Linked DNA regions of Ammoniphilus sp. CFH 90114. The protein of the gene in region 2 interacts with the protein of the main gene of each other region in a pairwise test. Links are inferred from orthologs where the notes say so. Each region holds a gene or a part of one and is shown on either strand. Other genes may lie near its edges. The genes, in order: EIZ39_RS02690 and EIZ39_RS20215.

Region 1 (3,308 bases), on a different replicon or contig from region 2:
TTCCTTCACACCTACTAGAGAGAAAGGAAATGAGAAAGTTAGGTCGGATCTGACACTTATCAAAAAGAGAGTAACACCGAATCCAGACTTACCCAATTTAATCCTTATAGGGACTTCAACGGGTGGCCCAAAAGCCCTGCAGATTGTTCTTACATCTTTACCTGCTCACATCCCTGCAGCTGTGCTTATTGTACAACATATGCCGCCGGGGTTTACCAAATCTCTATCTCAACGCCTTGATACTTTAAGTGCCCTTCATGTGACGGAGGCTGAGGACGGTATGGATCTTAAAGTAGGTTCTGTGTATATTGCGCCAGGAGATTATCATATGGAGCTTAAGCGAAGAAACACAGGCCAATTCTATATTGGGCTAAATCAGACTGAACCAAAGGCAGGGCATAGACCATCTGTAGATGCACTATTTGAGTCTGCCGCCCTTCTAGATCTTCCAAGTACATATGTTGTTGTAATGACAGGAATGGGGAGCGATGGGACAAGAGGGTTGAAAGCACTAAAGTCTGTATCTGGATGTAAGCAAATCATTGCCGAAGATGAGAGTACATGTGTGGTGTTTGGAATGCCAAAGTCAGCGATTGCATCGGGAAATGTAGATACCGTTCTTCCCTTGTCTAAGATAGGGCCTTACTTGGCTGAAGTGTTAATATAAAGTTTAGTATTTTTAGGACGAAAGTGGGGGCTAAATTCATGGATATGGAACAATATCTGGATATGTTCATTGAAGAATCAAAAGAACATTTGCAAGCCATTAATGAGAATCTATTGCGTTTAGAAGATGCGCCAGGGGATACTAGCATTGTGAATGATATCTTTCGCTCGGCTCATACCTTAAAAGGCATGTCTGCCACTATGGGATTTGAAGATATGGCCAATTTAACACATGAAATGGAGAATGTATTAGACCAGGTTCGAAATGGAAAGCTGACAGTCCAACTAGGGACGATGGACACGCTATTTCGATGCGTAGATATTTTAGAATCCATTTTGTATTCTATTGCCCAAGGGGGAGATGGGCGTCATGATGTGACGGCCGTTGTCGCAGATTTGCGTCGTATCTTATCTGGAGACACGATTCCAGGGAAAACACCTGATCAATCGGCTGATCCAGAGCTTACGAATATTGAGTTTGATGACTATGAATATACAGTAATGAAGCAATCTCTTGATTCTGGCTATAACGCATACCAAATTGAAACCATGGTAAGGGAAGACTGTGTTCTAAAAGCTGCTCGTGCGTACATGGTTTTTGATCAGCTAGAATCATGTGGAGAAATAATAAAAGCCGTTCCTAGTGTGGAGGAATTGGAAGAGGAAAAATTTGATAAGACTTTTCAAGTCGTTCTTCTGACGAAGAAACCTAAGGAAGAACTTGAGAAAATCGTCATGAGTGTTTCAGAGATCGAATCCGTTTTGATCCATTCGATCGAATCGATAAAACAACCCCTGCTTGAAGAAACCAAGCCAGTAAATGCTGAAGGGGATGATGAAATACAGGTAATTGAGCCTAAGGAACAACAACAATTGGAAAAAGCAACTGTACAAAAGAAAGTAGCTAGCGGGAAAACGATACGGGTAGATATTGAACGTCTTGACATTTTGATGAATCTTTTCAGTGAACTCGTTATTGATCGTGGGCGTCTAGAACAATTATCAAGAGACTCGAAAAACCCTGCGTTGATTGAAACGGTTGAACATATGAGCAGAATTTCTGGTGATTTACAAAATATTATTTTGAATATGCGCATGGTTCCTGTGGAACAAGTGTTTAACCGCTTCCCGAGAATGGTACGTGATTTAGCTAAAGACTTAAATAAAAAAGTCAATCTCTACATTGAGGGTGCTGAAACCGAATTGGATCGTACCGTTATTGATGAAATTGGTGACCCTCTAGTTCATCTTTTACGCAACTCCATTGATCATGGTTTGGAATCACCCGACGAACGTTTAAAAGTGGGTAAAGAGGAAACAGGGAAAGTTATCCTTAAAGCTTACCACAGTGGAAATCACGTATTTATTGAAGTGATGGATGATGGGAAAGGGATAGACAGACAGAAAATCTTGAAAAAAGCCAAAGAAAAAGGAATTATTCAAGAACATCAGGCTACAAGTATGTCAGACAAGCAGGTTTACGAACTTCTTTTCGCTTCAGGTCTAAGTACAGCAGAAAAAATTACGGACGTATCAGGAAGAGGGGTCGGTCTAGATGTTGTAAAGACTAAGATAGAATCTTTAGGGGGTGCAGTGAGTGTTGACTCTGTACCAGGGCAAGGCACTACATTCCTTATCCAATTACCGCTTACCCTATCTATTATCTCCGCTATGTTAGTAGAGGTAGAACGGGAGAAATTTGCTGTTCCGTTAAGTTCGATCATTGAAACGGCCGTCTTTAGAAAAGATCAAATAATGCGTGCACACCAACAAGATGTTATTGATTTTAGAGGTAGGGTTGTACCTTTGGTTTCACTAAAGAAGATTTTTCATATTCCAGATAGTTTGGATAACAAAAGGGATGAGATATCGGTAGTCATTGTGAGAAAGGGCGATAAGATGGCGGGACTAGTGGTAGATTCCTTCATCGGACAACAAGAAATCGTTCTTAAATCTCTAGGAAAATATCTCGTTAATGTATTTGCGATTTCTGGGGCAACGATTCTCGGAGATGGACAAGTGGCTCTCATTATTGATTGCAACACACTAATTAAGTAAAGGGGGACGCAAACATGCAATCTAGTCTTGGAGAAGTAGCAGAAGAAATGAAGGTCATCGTGTTTCGCCTACAGGACGAGGAATATGGAGTAGAAGTAGAACAGGTGAAATCGATAGAGCGCCTAGAGAAAATTACCCGTGTTCCGAGAACCCCATCATTCGTAAAAGGGGTTATTAACTTACGTGGGGTAGTAACACCCATCATTGACCTTAGGGAACGATTTGGATTGGGAGATTCTCAACATACCGATAGTACAAGAATTATCATCGTCACAATCGGTGGGCTCGAGGTAGGGCTAATTGTAGATTCTGCAACTGACGTCATTGATGTAGCTATTGATGCCGTAGAACCCCCGCCTTGTATCGTAGGTGGTGTAGAAGCCGTATACCTAAAGGGTGTGGCTAAATTAGAGAAAAGACTATTAATCTTACTTAACCTAAACAAAGTCCTAGATGCTTCCGAGATGCAACAACTTGAGAGGATCGAAGGTACAGTAGGATGAGTAAAGGTTTTAAAGACTTTGGGGAATTCCAATTTGACGTATTGAAGGAAATCGGAAATATTGGAGCGGGTAATGCGGCTA
Region 2 (3,295 bases):
AGTCTGAAGAGCATCTTCTAATTGCGAATAGGCTAAATCCACATAGGTATGTGGAGATTCCTCTTTTAATAACTGGAGAAACCCTTTAACAGCGGTCAAAGGGTTTTTAACTTCATGTGCAATGCCAGCGGCGATTTGCCCAACTGAAGCTAATCTGTTAATGGTTAAATCTGCTTCATTATTGTTTTGTAGCTTATTTTGATTTCCATTTGATACAGACAACTTTTGTCCCTTCTTTCGAGGTTTCTATCGTAAATTCATCCATCATTCTTTTTGCCCCGGTTAATCCTAACCCCAATCCGCGCCTGTTAGGGCTACCTTTTCCATTTAGAATATCATCTAAATGATCAATGCCTTTCCCTTGGTCTTGAATGATAAACTGGATCCCTTTCTCGCCAATGAGCTCACAAGAAAAACTTCCTGCAGACTGTGCATGGTCTAGAACATTTCGTGTCAGTTCAGAGACAGCAACCACTACTTTCTGTTGCTCCATTTCTGTAAAACGGAGTTGCTGCATCAATAAACGCACGTTATGAAGAATGAGATAGATATCATTTTCATTTCTAAATTTAATATAGTATTCATTCATAGAACAATAATCCTCACGCGATACAAATTATTAAACAAAAATTCATCTATTCTTTATCTATGATAATTATAATCTTGTTAAATCAATTTTAGAATCACTTTTAAAGGGATTTAGAGTATTACTGAATGCAATTACCTTTATGAACAAATGACTAAATTTCAAGTTGTTTAGGTCTATTGGCTCAAATGAATACCGGTAGGGGCGAGGAGCAAACTAAAATTAAAAAAAGGCACCTACAATGAAGTGCCTTGAGTATAGTAATTACATTTCATTAGATCTTAAACTTGCTTATCGCTTGTTGTAACTCTTCAGCCATGTCACTTAATGCTTCTGCAGAGGCAGAGATTTCTTCCATAGAAGCATTTTGCTCTTCGACTGCGGCTGCTACATGTTGGGTATTCCCTGCGGATTGCTCAGAAATTTGTGCTACGCCTTCCATCATATTCACCATACCCTGTGAACTAGCGTTTACTTGTTCAACCACGGCAGCTACCTCTTGACTTTGTACCGAAATTTCTTCAATCATTCCCCTGATATCTTTAAAGGAAGCTCCTGTTTGGTAGACGAGCTCCATTCCTTTTTTAACCGCTTCGGTTCCGTCATTCATAGAATGGACTGCTTTGTCGGCTTCCGTTTGAATTTCTAGAATGAGTGTACTGATTTGTCCAGCAGCTTGACCAGACTGTTCTGCTAGCTTACGAACTTCGTCCGCTACGACGGCAAACCCACGTCCTTGTTCTCCTGCTCTAGCTGCTTCAATGGCGGCATTCAGAGCTAGTAAATTCGTTTGACTAGCAATTTGGGTAATCAAGCTAACAATTTGACCGATTTCCTTAGATTTTGAACCGAGCGTATTGACCACTTCGGCTGAGTTTCCAACCGTTACTTGAACATCATTCATTTGATTGATGGTTTGATCAACCACTTCTGAACCTGAGCTGGCTTTTTGAGTAGCACTAACGGATACATCCGCTACAGATTGAATGGAAGAGGCTACTTGATCCATTCCTTTAGAAATCTCAATGACTACATTCGTAGCTTGATTAGAACTTTCTACTTGTTTCTCTGAGCCTAAAGCTACTTCTTGAATTGAGCTAGCAATTTGTTCGGTCGCTTTACTGGTTTCTATCGAACTTGCGCTTAGTTCCTCTGAAGTTGCTGCTACTTGCTCTGCATTGGATCTTACCTGATGAATGATATCTCTTAAATTAGCAGTCATCTCATTGAAGGAGTCTGCTAGGCTGCCAATTTCATCCCGATTTTTAACCTGAATCTTCTCAGCCGTAAGGTCACCGGATGCGATGAGCTCAGCGGCTTTGGCGACCAGAAGGACGGGTTTACTAATCATTCGACTCATCACGTAGGCAATGACACATCCAACGATGAGGGCCAAGACACTCAACCATAACAACCCTTGCTTCGTAGTGGCAACAAGAAGTGTTGTTTCTTGACTACCTTGATTCACAAGTTCTTGTTGCGTCTTAATCATTTGATCTAATATTTCGTCCATCCTTTGGGTAACTGGGCCAATTTCTTGAACCCTCTTGGTCACTTGAGCCATGTTATCTTCATCTTTAAATTGGATAACTTCGTTTGCAGCCGCCCCATATTGCTGATGTAGAGTATCAAGTTCGGATAATAAATCTTTCATCTCTTGAATATTTAAAATGGAAGAAAGCTCCTGGCTCGTTTTTGTAAACTCCTCCCTGGATTCGTTAAAAGAGGCTAAGGTTTGCTCTGATGGAGATAATAAATAGCCGCGCGCTTGATATTGCTCATCCTTCAAATCTGCCGCCATGTCTTTCAATAAATTAATCTTGTATACTCGATCATCAATCAAAGTAGAGTACGTTTGATCAACATCGGAAATTTGAACATAAGCCAATCCAGAAATTCCACCCATAAGGATAAGGATAGATAAAAAAGCCACGTACATTTTCTTCATAACTGTCATTTTCATGGTGTTTTCCCCCTAGGTTTAGCGGTTAATCAGCTTTTCGATTTCATCAATATGTAGAGGCTTATAAAAATAATATCCTTGCGCTTCATGACAATCTTGTTCTGCAAGAAATTGATATTGTTCTTCTGTTTCAACACCTTCTGCTATGACTTTGAGCTTTAGGGTTTGTGCTAATTGGATAATGGTCTTTATAATCGCTTTATCCTCTTCAAGTTGAAAGCTAGAAAAAAAAGATTGGTCAATTTTAAGATGATCAATAGGAAACTTCTTTAGATACCCTAATGAGCTATATCCAGTGCCAAAATCATCGATAGACAGGCTGATACCTAACTCTTTTAGCTCTTGGAGCTTGGGGAATGCCTTGTCTATATCCATCGTCATGCTCTCCGTTATTTCTAGGTTTAGAAAAGCAGGATTATATCCCGTTTGCTCTAAAATCCTTGAAATCACTTGGGTGAAAGAAGGCGAATTCAATTGTACAGGAGAAAGATTCACCCCAATTCGAATGTTATTTCCTTGTTGATGGAGTTTCTTCCCGTGTTCACAAGCGGTTCGTATAACCCATTCTCCTAGCGAATGGATTATGCCCGTTTTCTCTGCAAGAGGAATGAATTCGGCAGGAGGAATCAGGCCGCGTTCTTTGTGGTTCCAACGAATTAATGCTTCAATCCCAACGATTTCACCCGTCTCTATGTGGACTTGAGGCTGATAGACGAGATGGAATTCTTGGGTATAAAGAGCCCTAT

The links.
Region 1: the proteins of EIZ39_RS20215 (region 2) and EIZ39_RS02690 interact in binary tests that used the Escherichia coli proteins (3 or more experiments, as listed by UniProt). The link is inferred for Ammoniphilus sp. CFH 90114 from one-to-one orthologs.

What each region holds. Positions count from the first base shown.
Region 1 is NZ_SDLI01000001.1:508,543-511,850, forward strand. What follows is about bases 239-3,214. They hold EIZ39_RS02690 (chemotaxis protein CheA), read left to right. Parts: upstream 239-705; coding sequence 706-2,724; downstream 2,725-3,214. Other genes in these bases: EIZ39_RS02685 (protein-glutamate methylesterase/protein-glutamine glutaminase), read left to right, coding at 239-667; EIZ39_RS02695 (chemotaxis protein CheW), read left to right, coding at 2,739-3,214. Also shown: more of EIZ39_RS02685, read left to right, coding at 1-238; more of EIZ39_RS02695, read left to right, coding at 3,215-3,227; EIZ39_RS02700 (chemotaxis protein CheC), read left to right, coding at 3,224-3,308. UniProt on the Escherichia coli protein: Involved in the transmission of sensory signals from the chemoreceptors to the flagellar motors. CheA is autophosphorylated; it can transfer its phosphate group to either CheB or CheY.
Region 2 is NZ_SDLI01000010.1:133,583-136,877, reverse strand. Bases 206-3,168 are described here. They hold EIZ39_RS20215 (methyl-accepting chemotaxis protein), read right to left. Parts: upstream 2,550-3,168; coding sequence 861-2,549; downstream 206-860. Other genes in these bases: EIZ39_RS20210 (putative bifunctional diguanylate cyclase/phosphodiesterase), read right to left, coding at 2,568-3,168; EIZ39_RS20220 (ATP-binding protein), read right to left, coding at 206-589; EIZ39_RS26790 (ATP-binding protein), read right to left, coding at 206-222. Outside these bases: more of EIZ39_RS26790, read right to left, coding at 1-205; more of EIZ39_RS20220, read right to left, coding at 194-205; more of EIZ39_RS20210, read right to left, coding at 3,169-3,295. UniProt on the Escherichia coli protein: Receptor for the attractant L-aspartate and related amino and dicarboxylic acids. Tar also mediates taxis to the attractant maltose via an interaction with the periplasmic maltose binding protein. Tar mediates taxis away from the repellents cobalt and nickel.